DNA from 4 places in the Pseudarthrobacter sp. J1738 genome. Region 1 is predicted to be linked to each of the others. Evidence: riboswitches for the same ligand, from Rfam matches in the RefSeq annotation. Region 1 holds a riboswitch; each other region holds the start of a gene.

Region 1 (4,205 bases):
CGTCGGAGCCGGATTCTCCTTCGCGGAAGCGGTAGAAGAAGTGTCCGTAGGCGTTGCGAAGTTCTTTTTGGTCTGCAATATCCCCGGCGATCTGGAAATTAGCCCAGTCTTGTTCGCGCAGCCTGGGCTCTTCAATCACTCGCTCCGCCAAAGAACCGAGGTTGAGGGCTTCCAGTGTTTGGTAGGCACGCAAGTAGGGCGAGACGTAAACACAGACTGGCTGCCCATCTAATTGACGCCGGATTTTCTCGCCGGCTTCTTTGGCTTGTTGTACGCCTAGCTCGGTCAGTGGGATGCGGTAATCCGGCACCCTGTTATAGATGGTGGTGTCCACATTGGCCGCCGATTGACCGTGACGGACCATAATGATTTGCTGTGGAGCGCTCATAGTCCCCAAGCATATCCACGTGGACGGGCAACTCAGAGTTGGTTCACAGGAAAGTTGGAGCATCACCATGGGTTATTCACGGCAAGATAGTGAAATGCTTACCCCTGCGCGCAAAAGACTGCGGCTTGAAATCCTGATTGTGCTTGGGCTTTCGTTGGGGCAATCAGCGGTCTATTCGGTAGTGCAGTTGGCTGACAAGATGAGCCAAGGCCCGCTGAGTCAGTCGACGTCTACACTCAATGCCTCGAGGAATAACCGCGAGTTCTTTGACGCTCTATACCAACTTTTGGACATTGGTTTCTCGCTGGTGCCGGTGTTGTTGGTGATCTACTTTTTAGCAGGGGAGGGGCCGGGTGCCTTAGCTCGGCTTGGGCTAAAGCGAGGTTCTCTGGGCTCGCTGGTCAAAGACGTATTGACTGGTCTGGTCTTGGCCGCGGTGTTGGGTGCCGGAACTCTGGCACTGTACGCCGCTGGCCGAGCAGCTGGAATTACGACGGCGATTATCCCCTCCGCCTTGGACGCTCACTGGTGGACGGTGCCGGTTTTGATCCTCTCCGCGGTGCGCCACTCAATTCTCGAAGAAGTTATTGTAGTGGGCTATTTGTTGGCCCGCTGGGAGAAATTGGGCTGGCGGGTTCCGGCAGCCATCATTGTTAGCTCGCTGTTGCGCGGTAGCTACCACCTGTATCAAGGGTTCGGACCGTTTATTGGCAACGTGGTGATGGGTTTGCTCTTCGCGTGGTTGTACTCGCGTCAGCGCAGATTGGTTCCGCTCTTGGTGGCGCACGCGCTCCTGGATATTGCTGCCTTTGTAGGTTTCAGCCTCTTTGGCAAAGCAATCGGCCTAGGCTAACGCGGAACGCTAACTCAGGCCGATCGATTTTATGCTTGCAGAAGTGTGAAGCCTAGATGGTGACAGCTCCGTTGGGAGTGTTGAAGGTGACGGACATAATGCCAGGTGTGCCGTGCGGTGCTACCCACTCAACGGCTACATCTTCTAGAGGCTGTTCTACTGGCTCACCCAACCATTCGGTAACGCGCTCAGCTGAGCCCGCGATAGTCAGTTTGGACATCGCGATTTCGCTGTTGTAGACGTTGGAAGGGTGCAGTTGCGGGTCACCCTCCCACTTGAGCATGTAGGGGACCTGCGGGTCTGCAATCAGACCGAGGATGCCAATCTGGTGCCACATCAATTCGCGGCCGTCAGGGAATTTGCGGTTGCCCGGGACTGCTGCTCTGCCAAGTCGCTGTTCAAAGGGGGAGAGGTCCTCGACTTCCACACACCATCCCATCCAGCCACCGCCGGCAGCGGAACGGGCGCGCACAGCTTGTCCAAACGGGGCTTTGTCCGAAGCGGGGTGGTCTAGGACCTCCACCACTTCAAGATAGGTGTGCCCAGAGAGGGGAATGATCATGTTACGAGTACCGAAGCGGGGATGCACTCCGCCACGGACTGCATCTACACCTAAGGCGGCGGAGATTCGTTCGGTAGTGGCCGTGAGGCCGTCGGTTTCACAAGCGTAAGAGACGTGATCCATGCGCATGCCATTCATCTTGGCACTTTGTGATGGAGGTCTCAGCTAAGGCTCACCTAAGCGTTATGGGATGTCCCTACATTCTGTGTGGTCGCAGTCATCTTCGTCATATTTGTCACACGCACTGGAGACTGCAGCTCGCGGGGCCTACTCTATAAAAAGGTCATGAGTGCCAGCGCTAAACCCCGGTTTGCTGGCCGGCAACCCTCTTCTAGCGGTGGGGTGCCCCGGGTGAAGACCAGGTTTCGCGGCAACGGGTCGCGGAGCAAGCGCGGTCCGTTCGCCTCAGTCTCGGCTAGAGGTCTCGGTCCTTAACCTGAGGAACGAACATGTCGAATTCATGGTCCTTTGAAACCCGTCAGATCCATGTTGGTCAGGAACCAGATGTCGCTACCGGCGCCCGGGCACTGCCGATTTATCAGACAACTTCTTTTGTTTTTCCTAGTGCCGAGAGTGCAGCCAATCGTTTCTCGTTGAGCGAGCTAGCCCCCATCTACACCCGCATTGGTAACCCCACGCAGGATGCGGTTGAGCAGCGAATCGCTAGCTTGGAAGGCGGCATTGGGGCGCTCCTTCTGAGCTCGGGCCAGGCTGCTGCAACTTTGGCAATCCTCAACGTTGCCGAGGCTGGCGATCACATTGTGGCGAGCCCCAGCCTCTACGGCGGAACGTACAATTTGCTGGCGCACACACTCAAAAAGTTCGGTGTGGAGGCCACCTTTGTGAAGGACCCGGACAATCTTGACCAGTGGCGTGCGGCTGTCAAACCGAACACCAAATTATTCTTCGGTGAGGTAGTTTCTAACCCGCGCCAAGATGTACTGGACCTTGAAGGTATCTCCGCTTTGGCACATGAGATCGGCGTTCCGCTGATTGTGGACAACACTCTGGCCACCCCCTACCTGATTCGTCCCATCGAATGGGGAGCAGACGTCGTCGTTCATTCGGCAACCAAATATTTGGGTGGCCACGGCAGCGCAATTGCTGGTGTGATTGTGGATTCGGGAAAGTTTGATTTCGCTGCTTATCCGGACCGTTTCCCTAATTTCAACACCCCAGACCCCAGCTACAACGGGCTGGTTTATGCACGGGATCTTGGCAAGGATGGCGCCCTCGGGGCCAACCTATCCTTCATCCTTAAAGCTCGAGTTCAACTCTTGCGGGACCTCGGCGCAGCAGTGTCACCATTCAACGCATTCCTCATTGCTCAGGGACTTGAAACGCTGAGCTTGCGCGTGGAACGCCACGTGGAGAACGCGGTCAAAACGGCCCAATGGCTTGAGGCTCGCGACGATGTAGTCTCTGTGGCTTACGCCGGTCTCGAGTCCAGCCCGTGGTTTGCCCGCGGTCGCAAATACGGCCCTCGTGGAACAGGTGCAGTGGTCTCGTTCGAATTGCCCGGTGGTGTTGAGGCTGGAAAGCGATTTGTGGACGCTTTAGAACTGCACTCGCATGTTGCCAACATCGGCGACGTCCGCTCCTTGGTGATTCATCCCGCCTCCACCACTCACAGCCAGCTCACACCGGAACAGCAAGCGGTTGCCGGTGTAACACCCGGTCTGGTCCGACTCTCCGTGGGAATCGAGCACATCGATGACATTCTTGCCGACCTCGACGCCGGCTTCCGCGCTGCCAAAGGCAACTAGCCAAGAACGGAGGTTGCCTTCAATGACTCTTATTGCTCCGGCTCCCGAACGTACGGCTCCCTTGCCTCCCCGCGACGGCTTTGTGGCTCGGCACAGTGTTGGTGCGATTGAACTCGAAGCTGGAGGTTACCTTCCTGAGGTCACACTGGCTTACGAAACATGGGGCGCGCTCAACGCTGACGCCTCCAATGCTGTTCTGATCGAGCACGCACTGACCGGGAGCACTCATGTTGCCCGTGGTGAGAGCAACGAATCAGGTTGGTGGGATGACCTGGTTGGTCCAGGGGCGCCGGTGGACACTAACAAGTATTTTGTGGTGGCCATCAACGTCCTGGGTGGTTGTTACGGAACCACTGGGCCGTCATCGGTGGCCGATGATGGTGCTCCTTGGGGTTCTCGGTTCCCCTTTGTCACGCTGCGAGACGCAGCAGTGGTTGAAGCGCGGTTAGCCGATGCCCTCGGGATTCGCCGCTGGCATACAGTCGCTGGTGGGTCTATGGGCGGGGCACGGGCGCTGGAGTGGGCAACAAGTTTCCCGGAGCGCGTGGAGCGTTGTGTGGTTATTGCCTGCGGCGCTGCAAGCACCGCGGAGCAGATCGCCTTTGCGCAGGCGCAAACCTTGGCAATTCGTCAGGA
Region 2 (4,205 bases), on a different contig from region 1:
GTTTCCCAAACTCGGCGGGATCGACTTTGACCCATACCGCGGCACGCTCTACACAGCGGGGGAGTTGTACAACGGAGTCAGTGAACACCCTTACGAGGAAACCCTGGACGCCCGGGTGTACCAGTGGAGTCTGCGAGTGGGGCAGAGGCGGAGTTTGGATGCCACCTTGGCAGCAGCCTTGCACGATCACGCCATTGGTGATGCGCTCGAGGAATTCGTTGAAACCAAGACTCGCCGTGGGGTGGTCGGTGTGATGGGCGGTCATAGCGCGCAACGCGGGAGCGATGACTACGCACAAGCTGCGGAATTGGGCCGGTCACTGGCTCAAGAGGGCTTTTTGGTGGCTACCGGTGGTGGGCCGGGCGCCATGGAAGCGGCGAACCTCGGAGCGTTGATGAGTGCGGGGCCAGACGCTGACCTTCAGGCGGCTTTGAAGTCCTTGGCGCAGGTCCCGAGCTTTCGTCCTTCAATTTCTGCCTGGGCGCGAGCTGCACAAAACGTGGTGAACTCAGTGCCAAGCCCCGTAGCAAGCCTCGGAATTCCCACCTGGTTCTACGGTCATGAGCCGCCGAATCTGTTCGCAAGCGGGATTGCCAAGTACTTCGCCAACTCGATCCGCGAAGCAATCCTCCTCGAGTTGTGCACCGGGGGCATTGTGTTTCTGCCTGGTGCTGCCGGCACGGTTCAAGAGGTTTTCCAGGATGCTTGCGAGAACTATTACGGCACCCCAGAGACCGTCAGGCCCATGGTTTTAGTGGGCCGGACGTATTGGCAAAACAAGGTCCCGGTGTGGCAGCTGCTGAGTTCTCTGGCTGCGGGAAAGCCGATGGAGCGGCACGTCCACTTGGTGGATACTGTGGCAGACGCCGTCGAACTTTTACGCTCCAAATAACCCAACGGAAAGGGAGAGTGAAAGTCTCCTAGCCGATCGTGGCACCAAACAGTAGACCTAAACCGTACGTGGCCCCGGCAGCACCGAGGCCAATCGCCAGTTGGCGCAGTGCCCGGCTGAGTGGGGAGGTACCGGAGAGCAAACCAACGACGGCGCCAGTCACCAACAGTGCCAAGCCCACCAGAACGGCGGCGACGATCAGCGCCGGCATTCCGGCCATCCCAAAGATGAACGGCAAAATCGGGATGATGGCACCGGAAGCGAAGAAGCAGAAGCTTGAGGTGGCAGCGCCCCATGCGGTACCCACGGCCTCGTGTTCGTCCTCAGGCTCAGGCAATTCCGGCTGCAAGGACAAGCTGGGATCGCAGTCGCAGCTCAAAATGCCCAAGCGCTCGGCGGCCCGGTGCTCGGCCGCTTCTTGGCTCATTCCGCGGGCCCGGTAAACCAACACTAGTTCGTTCTGATCCACATCCAGCTGGGGTGCTGCATGGAGGGTGATCTGGGTAGGGCGTGATGCTTCGAGCAATTCGCGCTGAGAACGGACTGAAACAAATTCGCCAGCACCCATGGACAAAGCGCCTGCCAGCAGGCCGGCAACACCACTAAAGAGGACAACTTGGCTGCTCACACCCGTCGCGGCCATACCCATCACCAAGGACAAATTGCTGACCAGGCCGTCATTGGCGCCAAATACAGCCGCGCGGAACGTGCCGGAGAGGCGGTTACGGCCGCGGGTTGCCAAACCACGAACTACCTCCTCGTGAATGGCTTCGTCGGCGGCCATGGCCGGGGTAGCAGCCGGGTCTGTGGCGTAGGGGGAGCGGCCCTCGGCGCGCTGGGCCAAAGCCAAAACGAACACGGATCCAAAGTTCCGGGCCAAGAATCCAAGGAGCTGGCTGTTGAGCGAGGCGGCACGCTTCTGCTCAGCATGCTCGCCCAAGAGCTGCTCCCAGTGAGCCTCATGCCGGCCCTCAGCTTCGGCCAAAGCGAGCAAGATTGAGCGCTCTTCGCCTTCGCGGCGCTGGGCCAAATCGCGGTATACGGCCGCTTCGGCGCACTCGTCGGCGAGGTACTGCCGCCAGCGTTTGATGTCTGCAGAAGTAGCTTCAGTAACTGCTTGCTGGTGGGTTCCGGACTGCTCTTCCGGCGTTGAATTCAACTCGGGCTCCTGGGTTCAATGAAAGGTGGCGCCCCGTTGCGCAGCCATCACTGTACCGTTTATTGGCTCGGATTTTGGGCCGGTATTCCTTGCGAAAAAGTTTCGGTAGACCTTAATTTGTGGCTTTCAGAGTGAAGCTCAGAGGTTTCCCACGGCGGTGCCCTATGGCGGCTACACGGACAGTCAGCACAGCGTTCACTTCATCCCAGCCCGGTTGAGCCACAGCATTGTTCAGTGCTCGGGCCAACTCCTTCGGCTCGGCACACCAATACCGTTGAGACCCACTTGAGCGCCAGATGGTGACGGTGCCCAAATTTAGATCCACGGCTGGCAGGACCGGCACCGTGGTGGGCTGGGACGCGGTGTCCGCGGCGTCGTCGTACTTAAGCGATTGCTGAAACTGAACTGGTTCTTGAAACTGAATTGGTTCTTGAAACTGAACTGGTTGCTGCGGGGCTGAATAGCGGTCTGTGGGGGCGGCTGACACGGCCGGATCCTTCCGTTGCTCTTGCCCCGGCCTTCTGGCCGCGGCCGCTTCCTCATCCGAACCACCCGCGAACATGGGGTTGGTCTGTGGTAAGTCGGAGCTTGGCACCACAAGTCTTGAAGCTGCGCACCAGCTTACAACGCACTGCGGCGGTGCCAGAATTTGTGAATCCGGCACCGCCGCAGGAGGTGCTTTTGTTACGTGCTCGGTGCGTCTAAGGAACTGCTACCGGCATCTCTTCTTTCACAACTGCGCCTGATACACGCTTGTCCCATGCGGCGCGAACAGCTGCGTCAGTGGGCTTAGTCAAGAGTGAGAGAACCACATAAACCACCAGCGACGCGCCAAGGCCCCAGTAGATGGGATCGTTGGCGTACACGCCATCCTCGCTGGGGATGATGCCAGCGGAGTAGGCAATCAGCAGTGCCAGAGTGAGGACGGAGCCAACAGCCATTGACCATGCAGCGGCGATTCCGGTACCGCGCTTCCACACCAGACCACCCAGGATTGCCACCAGTAGGCCACCCACCAGGATGTCGTAAGCGATGGTCAAAGCCACCACAACATCCTGCGCGGCCATGGAAATCAGCACGGCAATGATGCCCAAAGCAAGGACCCAATAACGGTTGGCTTTGACGTCGTGCTCCGGGTTTTCGGTGTCATTGGTGTTGACGGTTTTCCCAAACCAGCTGGCAACAAAAGGAACAACATCGGCGCGTGCCACGGTTGCTGCGGCAATGAGCGCACCGGACGCAGTGGACATCATGGCGGCAACAGCGGCAGCCATGACCAGACCACCGATCCCGATTGGCAAAATGTTGGTGGCAACCTCGGCGTAAACAACGTCCTTGCCGAGTGCCTTGACGTCAATATTGGGCAGTGCTACCTTGGCGGCCAAGCCGATCAAAGCGCCGGCCACACCGTAGAGAATGCAGTAGATACCGGCAGTGGCGCCGCCCCAACGGGCAACCGCAGGGGTTTTGGCGGTGAACACACGCTGCCAAATGTCCTGACCGATCAACAAGCCCAAGGTGTAGACCACAAAGTACGTGATGATGGTCTGGACCCCGATGCCGTCCATCTGGAAGAAGCTCGCGTCAACGCGTTCGCGGATGCCGTCTAGGCCGCCGGCCGCGTTGAGTGTGAACGGGAGCATCAGGAAGAAGATGCCCACAGTTTTGATGATGAACTGAACCTGGTCAGCGAGGGTAATGGACCACATACCGCCGATAGTCGAGTACACCAGCACAATGGCACCGCCCACGGCGATGGCCAGCCAACGTTCCCAGCCGAAGAGAACCACAAAAATGGTGGCGTAGGCGCCCGTAGAAGTTGCGCAGAGCATCAGGGTGTAGGCAAGCATCACAATGCCAGAGGTCTGCGTGGCGCGCTGGCCGTAACGCAGGCTGAGCATTTGGGAAACAGTGTAAATTTTGAGGCGCTGAATGGTGGGAGCGAAGAGCAAGCTCAGCAGCAAAACACCGGCGCCAATGGCGACCACCAGCCACATACCGGAAATACCAAACTTGTAGCCGAGGCCAACGCCACCTACGGTGGATGCGCCTCCCAGTACGACGGCGGCCATGGTGCCTGTGTAGAGCAGGGGACCAAGGCGGCGGCCCGCTACGAGGAAGTCGCTGTTGTTTTTGGTGCGGGACTTGCCCCAC
Region 3 (4,205 bases), on a different contig from region 1:
TGGAAAATCCACCATGGTTAATGCCTTAACTGGTTCCCAACGAGCCACCGGCGGGGTAAATGCTGTTACTGGTCGCGGCCGCCATACTTCCAGTTCGGCCCTGGCACTCAGGCTTACTGATTCGCCAGCGGGAAGTTGGATTATCGACACCCCCGGCATCCGCTCCTTTGGTTTGGCTTTGGTTGACCCTGACCGGATCATCCGCGCTTTCCCTGACCTCGAGCCGGGTACCGATTCTTGCGAACGTGGCTGTAAACACAACACCTCGGCTGTAAATTGTGGTCTTGACCCGTGGGTTGCTGAGGGACATGCCGGAGCGGCCGGTGCTGAGCGCCTACTGTCCTTCCGCCGGCTATTGGGTACAGACCCCCGCCAAGAAGCCCGCGAGGGCAAGGAATTGGGCACCGTCAACTAGGCGTTACTTCGCTCCAGAGCTCCCACCTCCCAACCCTCGGGCGGATTTACCGGTAGCGTGGAAACATGACTCTTGCGCCACAAAGCTACAACGATGACCTACGCCTGGCCCACGTTCTTGCTGACTCTGTAGACGCCCAGACCATGGCCCGCTTCAAAGCGCAGGACCTCAATGTTGAGACCAAGCCGGACATGACGCCCGTGACGGACGCTGACAAGGCTGCCGAAGAATCCATTCGCGGCCAACTCTCCCGTTCCCGCCCGCGCGACGCTGTGCTGGGTGAAGAGTTTGGCAGCTCAGGTCATGGGGCACGACGCTGGATTATTGACCCGATCGACGGTACTAAGAACTTCATTCGCGGTGTTCCCGTGTGGGCAACACTGATTGCCCTTGTTGACGAGGGTGAGCCGGTTGTTGGGGTGGTGAGCGCGCCGGCACTGGGCAAACGCTGGTGGGCAGCTCAGGGAATGGGCGCCTATATGGGCCGTTCCTTGGCTTCCGCAACTCGTTTGCGGGTTTCTAATGTCACAGAGCTCTCCGACGCTTCGATGTCTTACTCGAGCCTGAGTGGGTGGAAGGAACGCGGAAATCTCGACGAGTTCCTAGCGTTGACTGAAGACGTATGGCGCACCCGGGCCTACGGAGATTTTTGGTCCTATTGCATGGTCGCCGAAGGTGCAGTGGACATTGCCTGCGAGCCGGAATTGAACCTCTATGACATGGCCGCTTTGGTTCCGATTGTTACTGAGGCCGGTGGGCGTTTTACCTCGCTCGATGGCGCTGATGGCCCCTTTGGCGGCAACGCCTTGGCGACCAACTCGATTCTTCACTCCGAGGTTCTGCACCGTTTGAATCCCGAGTTGGACGACCTCTTGAGTAACTAGCACCTCGAAGAACTGCGGCTCAGGCAAAGCGGGCGTGAAAATACGCTTCACACAACACGTAACATTTCCCGGTGGCTTGAGCTCGCCGGGATGGGTACCTTAGTGTTTTTGGCAGGTCACGAGTGCCAGCGCTAAACCCCGGTTTGCTGGTCGGCAACCCTCCTATCGCGGTGGGGTGCCCCGGGTGACGACCTGGCTGGCAATGAACCGTTGCTGGCAAGCGCGAACCCCTCAGGGGTTCCTCTCCGATGAGGTCACACATGTCTCTTGCTCGCCTGTCCCCCGCCTTCACTGCCGAATACTCTGCTCAGCAGGCTGTTTCTGCAGTTCGCCCGCTTGCTGCAGTCACCGGTGCCGAAATTGTTGCCCCACTGATCCAAGGTGGTGGTGTCCGCTACGCCAACTTGGACTACGGAGCTTCCGCTCCGGCGCTGAGCGTGGTTTCCGCCTACTTGAATGAGATCCTCCCCTATTACGCCAGCGTCCACCGAGGCGCTGGCTATGCCTCGCAGATCAGCACCTCGGTGTACGAAAATGCTCGGAACATTGTGCGTGACTTTGTGGGCGGCCGTCCTGATGACACGGTGATTTTCACCCGGAACACCACCGATTCACTCAACGTCTTAGCCGGCTCCCTACCAAGCGTTCATGGCAGTCCACTCGGCGAAGTTCTCTACTTGGATATTGAGCACCACGCCAATCTGCTCCCTTGGCAACGGTTGCCACACCGCAGCGTAGTGGCGGAGTCAACGATTGAGGCGACTGTCCGGGCCCTGGATGCTGAACTCGCTAACGGCGGGATTTCCTTGCTGGCAGTCACGGGCGCTTCAAATGTCACCGGCGAAGTTCTGCCGCTACAGCGACTAGCCACACTCGCTCACCAGCATGGTGCACGGATTGTTGTGGATGCTGCTCAATTAGCTCCGCACCGCCGAATCAATATTTCGGAACTGGACGTTGACTATCTCGCGTTCTCCGGCCACAAACTGTATGCACCGTTCGGCGCAGGAGTGCTGGTGGGACGCAGCGACTGGCTCGATGAAGGCACCCCGCTTCTTGCCGGTGGCGGTGCCGTCAAGGAAGCTCGGCTGGATTCGGTGACGTGGACTACCGGTCCGGCTCGCCATGAAGCTGGCTCGCCCAACGTTTTGGGTGCAGCAACCTTGGCCCGGGCCACCCAAATTTTGGCCAGTCTCGACGAATCACAGTGGATCGGTCACGAAGCGGCCATCCGTGACCACCTTGTTGAGGGCTTGAGCTCCATTAGCGGGGTGAAGGTTCACAAGATCTTCCCTCAGGATCATCTGGACACCATTGGTGTAGTGAACTTTTCGGTAGAAGGTTACGACGCCGGACTGGTGGCCGCTTACTTATCTGCAGAGCACGGAATTGGGATTCGTGACGGTAAGTTCTGCGCTCACCCCTTGTTGAAGCGGCTTGGGCTGCCAGCTGGATCATTGCGGGCCAGCTTCGGCGTTGGATCCCGCCTTGAGGACGCAGAACGGCTTATCAAGGCTGTGACCGAACTTCGCAGTAGCGGCTTGGGGTGGGACTACGTGATCGACGCTGGTCGTTGGGTTCCTGCCAACGATTCCCGCAACTACCCCGATTGGGCGCCGAATACTCCGGGAACAGCCGGTGCAGCACCCTGCTCGGTCTAAAGTGGAAGCGGTATAAAACTCGCCCCACTTCTTGGAAGGATAGCCACGCGTGATTGGCGGTCCCAAAATCCACCACGAACGTCGCCGTGAGCTCGGCAAGGCCTTCGAAGATGGTGCCGAACACTACAACGAGGTGCGCCCTGGGTACCCGCTTGAGATTGCTCAGTGGCTTGTGCCTGAGGGCGCACGGCGGGCTGCAGACTTGGGCGCCGGGACGGGTAAATTCACTGCCCGCTTAGTGGAGCTTGGACTCGAAGTCAGCGCCGTGGATCCTTCCGATGACATGCTGGTGCAGTTGAGGCTGGCCCTGCCCACGGTGTCGTCCCATCTGGGCACTGCAGAATCCACTGGCCTGTCCGCCCAGACATTCCAAGTAGTCACTGTTGCCCAAGCGTGGCACTGGGTTGACCCGCACCTTGCGAGCGAAGAGGTTGCCCGGATTCTGACTCCGGGTGGGGTGTTAGGGCTGGTGTGGAATCAACTGGACACCACCATCCCCTGGGTTCATCGCCTCTCACGGATTATGCATGCTGGTGATGTTCTAAAACCCGACTTTCGGCCCGCCGTCGGATCTGAATTCGCGGCCCTCGAATCTCTCACCATTCATTGGGCGGATCCGCTGACGCCCGTGGGCATCATCGAGCTGGCGAAATCGCGCAGTTTTTATCTCTCTGCCAATGACAAGTCTCGTGAGCGAATGCTGCACAACCTTCACTGGTATCTATATGAGCACTTGGGGTACTCGCCCACAGATTCAGTGCACTTGCCGTACCGCTGCCACGCTTGGCGAACACTCAAGCTCTGAGCGGCACTGGGCATTGCCTTCTTATCTCTGCCCAGCTAAAGTTTCGGTGTACCTAAATATTTTATTAAGGAACATCGAACTAGTGTGCGCTCGCCCTCGATGACGATGGCGACTACAAGGAACATTCACCATGAGTCAGCCATCCCCCACCACTATCTCGGTACAGACGCATCGCGTTTCTCGCCGTGCCCTCCTGGGCCTTTTGGGCCCGGCATTCGTTGCGGCCATCGCGTATGTAGATCCTGGGAATGTGGCGGCTAACCTCACTGCTGGCGCAAAGTACGGCTACCTACTGGTGTGGGTCCTCGTCGCGGCAAATGTGATGGCGATGCTGATCCAATACCAATCAGCGAAACTTGGAATTGTGACCGGGAAGTCGCTACCCGAACTGCTCGGCGAACGCCTTCCGCAAACGGCTCGGCGCGCCTACTGGCTCCAAG
Region 4 (4,205 bases), on a different contig from region 1:
GCCAACGACCGGAAGTAGTCGTGATCCGGGCCATCGGGGTTGTCGGCGTCGTAAATCGCTGCCAGCAATTCGTCGTTGTAGTCGTCGTAACCGGCAGGCTTCTGGACTTCTCGAGGCATGTACCCACCCTACCTGCGAGTAGCTATCGCCAAACCAACCGGCCCAAACCCCTTGCGCAGGCTTCACTTCTACTTCTAGTCTTGGCCCACCTGAGCAGAAGTTCCTCGCGGATTATTCTGCTCACCTCTCCCAGGATTGAATGAGGCCGAACAGCATGAACCAAGCAGCACAGCCGGGCAAAGACGCCTTCGGCACCATCTCCGTAGCGGCGATCTTGGCGGAATCTGCCAAGCGTTTCCCTCAAGACACAGCACTCGTCGTAGGGGACGAACACACCAGCTTCAGCGAACTATGGGATCAGACCCGTGCCTACGCCGGAGCGTTGCGGGCGCGCGGAATTGGCCCCGGTAGCCGCGTAGCGGTACTCATCCCTAACGTTGCCGACTTTGCCCGCTGTTACTACGCCATTCTGGCCCTGGGCGGCGTGGTTGTCCCGCTCCATGCCCTCCTTAAAGGCCACGAAATTGAGTACGTCCTCCAAGACAGCGGCGCTGAATTGTTGATCTGTGCCGCCCCGCTCTTGGGCGAAGGCGCCAAGGGTGCCCAAGCTGCCGGCGTCGAACTTTTGACGGTTCTGGTTCCGGAAGGCGGCGCCGAAGCGGCACGGGTCGAAGACGAATCCGCCGCTGCCGAACCCATCCCCAGCTACGTCCCGTGCGCCCCCGAAGACACCGCCACCATCCTGTACACCTCCGGCACCACGGGCAAACCCAAAGGCGCGCTCGGCAGCCACTTTGCCTTGGTAGAACAGGTCAACACCTTATTGACCAGCACCTTCGACGTCCGCCGCGGCGACGTGCTTTTCGGCGGCCTACCGCTCTTCCACACCTTCGGCCAGACCTGTGTGCTCAATGCCGGAATCCGCGCCGGAGCAACCATCGTGCTGCTGCCAAAGTTCACCGGAGCCGCCGCCCTAGAAGCCGTCAACCAGCACAAAATCAACGTCTTCTTCGGCGTCCCCACCATGTACATCGCCCTCCTGGAAGCAGCCAAAGAGAACCCAGAACGCCCCACGGCCTTGCGGTACTGCATCTCCGGCGGCGCCTCACTGCCCCTAGCCGTGATGGACCGATTCCGCGAGGTGTATGACTCCGAAATCTACGAAGGATACGGTCTCACCGAGACCTCCCCCGTGGCCAGCTTCAACCACGTTGGGGTCCCGCCGCGCCCCGGAACCGTGGGAACCGCAGTCTGGGGAGTTGACGTAGAGATCGCCCGCCCGGAAGTCACCGACTCGATCGAGCTACTGCCCACCGGCGAACTCGGTGAACTCGTGGTCCGCGGACACAACCTCTTCAAGGGCTACCTCAACCGCCCCGACGCCACCGCCGAGGCCGTGGTGGACGGCTGGTTCCGCACCGGCGACCTTGGCACCAAAGACGAAGAGGGATACCTGCGGATCCTGGACCGCAAAAAAGAAATGATCATCCGCAACGGCTACAACGTGTACCCGCGCGAAGTTGAAGAAGTGTTCAGCGCCCACCCGGACGTTGTGAGCGTGGCGGTTTACGGTGTGGACCACGAAGTTCACGGCCAAGAAATCGCCGCCGCCGTGGTCCTGACACCGGGCAGCACCATTACAAAAAAAGGCTTACTCGAGTACGGGTCAGAACGCCTTGCCGCGTACAAATACCCGCGCGTGATCAAAGTGATGGACGCGTTCCCCACCGGCCCCAGCGGCAAAATCCTCAAGCGCGAGCTCGTAGCGCAACACCGGCAGGAGTAGACGCCCCAAACCACAGCGTTACGCAACATAACGACGCCGGCGAGGTCCGGCGTCGTTATCGGTGCTATGTTTTTGCTGAGTAATGAGCACCGGTCCCAGGCCCTGACTGACCGGTCGGCAACCCTCCCTTCCGCGGCGGGGTGCCTCAGGTGAATACTCGGCAGGCCGGAACGCGGTCTGCAAGCGCGCAGAAAAGGAGTACCCGGATGTCTGAAATCCTCGCCGAATCCGTACCGGCAACCACCGAGCAAGCCCCCACAGAAAAACTGGCCTACCGTCTGATCACCGGCCCTGACACCCGCGAATTCTGCGAGCGGATCTCCGCGGCCCTTGCCGACGGTTACGAACTGCACGGCAGCCCGTCCGTCACTTTCAACGGCACCTCCGTGATCGCCGCCCAGGCAGTGGTTTTGAAGGAAGCACAGGGCCAGGCATGAGCTACGCTGGCGACCTCACACCCGCCCAGGCGTGGGAAAAACTGCTGGCCGGAGCCGTGCTGGTGGACGTTCGTACCGAGGCGGAATGGGCACACATCGGCATCCCGGAAACCAAGGAAACACCCAACGACGCCCTCTTTATCCAGTGGAACCTCGCCGGTGGCGTGCAGAACCCGGACTTTCTGGATGACTTGCGTGCACAAGCACCAAAGAACGACGACGCCGAACTGATTTTCTTGTGCCGTTCAGGTCAGCGGTCCATCGCCGCAGCCGAGGCAGCTACCGCTGCCGGCTTTAGGTCCTTCAACATACTGGAGGGCTTCGAAGGCGTTCCAGACGCTTATGGGGACCGGATAGTGAACGGCTGGAAGAACAGCGGGCTACCTACCAATTTGGGGCGCTGAATTATGACTTTTAACCCTGACGCCGAATCTTGGAGCCCCACCACCCAGGCGGTGCGTGGAGGTTTGGACCGGACTGGTTTCCAGGAAACTTCCGAGGCGCTGTTCCTGAACTCAGGATTCGTTTACGAGAGCGCGGCCGCAGCTGAGCGGGCGTTCACGGGCGAAGACGAACGCTTTGTGTATTCCCGCTATGGCAATCCCTCCGTGGCCACTTTCCAGGAGCGACTGCGGCTTCTAGAAGGCACCGAGGCATGTTTCGCCACGGCCTCCGGCATGTCTGCTGTGTTCACCGCACTCGGTGCACTGTTGGCCGCCGGGGACCGAGTAGTAGCTTCGCGCTCACTCTTTGGCTCTTGTTTTGTGATCTTGAATGAAATCCTTCCCCGCTGGGGCGTTGAAACAGTATTCGTTGACGGCCCAGATTCGGATCAGTGGAGGGAAGCCCTCTCAGTCCCCACACAAGCAGTCTTTTTTGAATCCCCGTCCAACCCCATGCAAGAAATTGTGGACATTGCCGCGGTTTCACAACTTGCCCACGCGGCGGGGGCCAAAGTTGTGGCGGACAACGTTTTTGCCACGCCTTTACTCCAGCGCTGCGGAGACTTGGGCGCTGACGTCATTGTCTACTCAGGCACCAAGCACATCGACGGTCAAGGACGTGTGATGGGTGGCGCCATTCTGGGCACCAAAGAATTTATTGACGGCCCGGTCAGGAACCTGATGAGGCACACCGGCCCGGCGCTATCCTCCTTCAACGCCTGGGTACTGACCAAGGGGCTGGAGACCATGGATTTGCGGGTCACTCGCTCGTCCTCCACAGCGCTTCGCCTTGCCGAGTGGCTTGAACAGCAGCCGGGTGTGAGCTGGGTGAAGTACCCGCTTTTGAAGTCCCACCCGCAGTACGATCTGGCCGTCAAGCAGATGAAGGCTGGCGGCACGGTGCTGACTTTTGAACTGGCTGAAACTGACGGGCGAACGGCCAAGGAAGCGGCCTTCGCCCTACTGGACGGGCTGCGGATTGTGGATATTTCCAACAACCTGGGCGACTCCAAATCACTCATCACGCATCCGGCCACCACCACTCACCGGGCCATGGGCCCCGAGGGGCGTGCGGCGATTGGATTGAGCGACGGCGTGGTGCGGCTTTCCGTGGGACTCGAAGACCCTGAGGACCTCATCGCCGACTTCGATCGGGCGCTCGCTGCCTAAGGTTCCTTTGTGACGGCCACCTAGCGCGACTTTGGTGTACATTGACTCCACTGTTGAGTGGGGGAAATGATGCGATTCAGGTCCAAAGTTGCGCTGGGATGGTCTGTTGCTGCGATCACTGCCGTGGCGCTTTCTGCGTGCACTTACGACGACGGCTCCACGGCAGCGCCGGGCCCTTCACCGAGCGGTTCTGCGGCTTCGACCAACCCTACGGTAAGCGCCACCCAAACCACTAGCGAGCCAAATACGCCCGCGAGCGACATCTCACTATCGGCCTCGCCCAGTGACAAGTCCCTCGGGTTTTTGGGG

What was found. Region 1 has a riboswitch for S-adenosylmethionine ahead of ACQR35_RS07890 (bifunctional o-acetylhomoserine/o-acetylserine sulfhydrylase). Riboswitches for the same ligand answer to the same signal wherever they lie in the genome.
Region 2: linked by a shared signal. The riboswitch ahead of ACQR35_RS06260 (hypothetical protein) and the one ahead of ACQR35_RS07890 (bifunctional o-acetylhomoserine/o-acetylserine sulfhydrylase) in region 1 are both predicted to bind S-adenosylmethionine.
Region 3: linked by a shared signal. The riboswitch ahead of ACQR35_RS05885 (aminotransferase class V-fold PLP-dependent enzyme) and the one ahead of ACQR35_RS07890 (bifunctional o-acetylhomoserine/o-acetylserine sulfhydrylase) in region 1 are both predicted to bind S-adenosylmethionine.
Region 4: linked by a shared signal. The riboswitch ahead of ACQR35_RS00425 (DUF1737 domain-containing protein) and the one ahead of ACQR35_RS07890 (bifunctional o-acetylhomoserine/o-acetylserine sulfhydrylase) in region 1 are both predicted to bind S-adenosylmethionine.

Annotation. Positions count from the first base shown of each region.
Region 1 covers NZ_JBNPEO010000004.1:26,104-30,308, forward strand. The annotation lists gene ACQR35_RS07875 (histidine phosphatase family protein) at 1-388, opposite strand, end outside; gene ACQR35_RS07880 (CPBP family intramembrane glutamic endopeptidase) at 483-1,241, shown strand; gene ACQR35_RS07885 (VOC family protein) at 1,294-1,932, opposite strand; SAM riboswitch class IV at 2,085-2,201, shown strand; gene ACQR35_RS07890 (bifunctional o-acetylhomoserine/o-acetylserine sulfhydrylase) at 2,253-3,569, shown strand; gene metX (homoserine O-acetyltransferase MetX) at 3,592-4,205, shown strand, end outside.
Region 2 covers NZ_JBNPEO010000003.1:75,637-79,841, forward strand. The annotation lists gene ACQR35_RS06250 (LOG family protein) at 1-892, shown strand, start outside; gene ACQR35_RS06255 (VIT1/CCC1 transporter family protein) at 921-2,051, opposite strand; gene ACQR35_RS06260 (hypothetical protein) at 2,164-2,538, opposite strand; SAM riboswitch class IV at 2,551-2,660, opposite strand; gene ACQR35_RS06265 (sodium:solute symporter) at 2,753-4,205, opposite strand, start outside.
Region 3 covers NZ_JBNPEO010000002.1:485,453-489,657, forward strand. The annotation lists gene rsgA (ribosome small subunit-dependent GTPase A) at 1-415, shown strand, start outside; gene hisN (histidinol-phosphatase) at 481-1,299, shown strand; SAM riboswitch class IV at 1,414-1,528, shown strand; gene ACQR35_RS05885 (aminotransferase class V-fold PLP-dependent enzyme) at 1,560-2,960, shown strand; gene ACQR35_RS05890 (class I SAM-dependent methyltransferase) at 3,010-3,765, shown strand; gene ACQR35_RS05895 (Nramp family divalent metal transporter) at 3,896-4,205, shown strand, end outside.
Region 4 covers NZ_JBNPEO010000001.1:85,791-89,995, reverse strand. The annotation lists gene ACQR35_RS00435 (class I SAM-dependent methyltransferase) at 1-119, opposite strand, end outside; gene ACQR35_RS00430 (long-chain-fatty-acid--CoA ligase) at 275-1,846, shown strand; SAM riboswitch class IV at 1,925-2,038, shown strand; partial or broken gene ACQR35_RS00425 (DUF1737 domain-containing protein) at 2,053-2,280, shown strand; gene ACQR35_RS00420 (rhodanese-like domain-containing protein) at 2,280-2,687, shown strand; gene ACQR35_RS00415 (O-succinylhomoserine sulfhydrylase) at 2,691-3,896, shown strand; gene ACQR35_RS00410 (hypothetical protein) at 3,963-4,205, shown strand, end outside.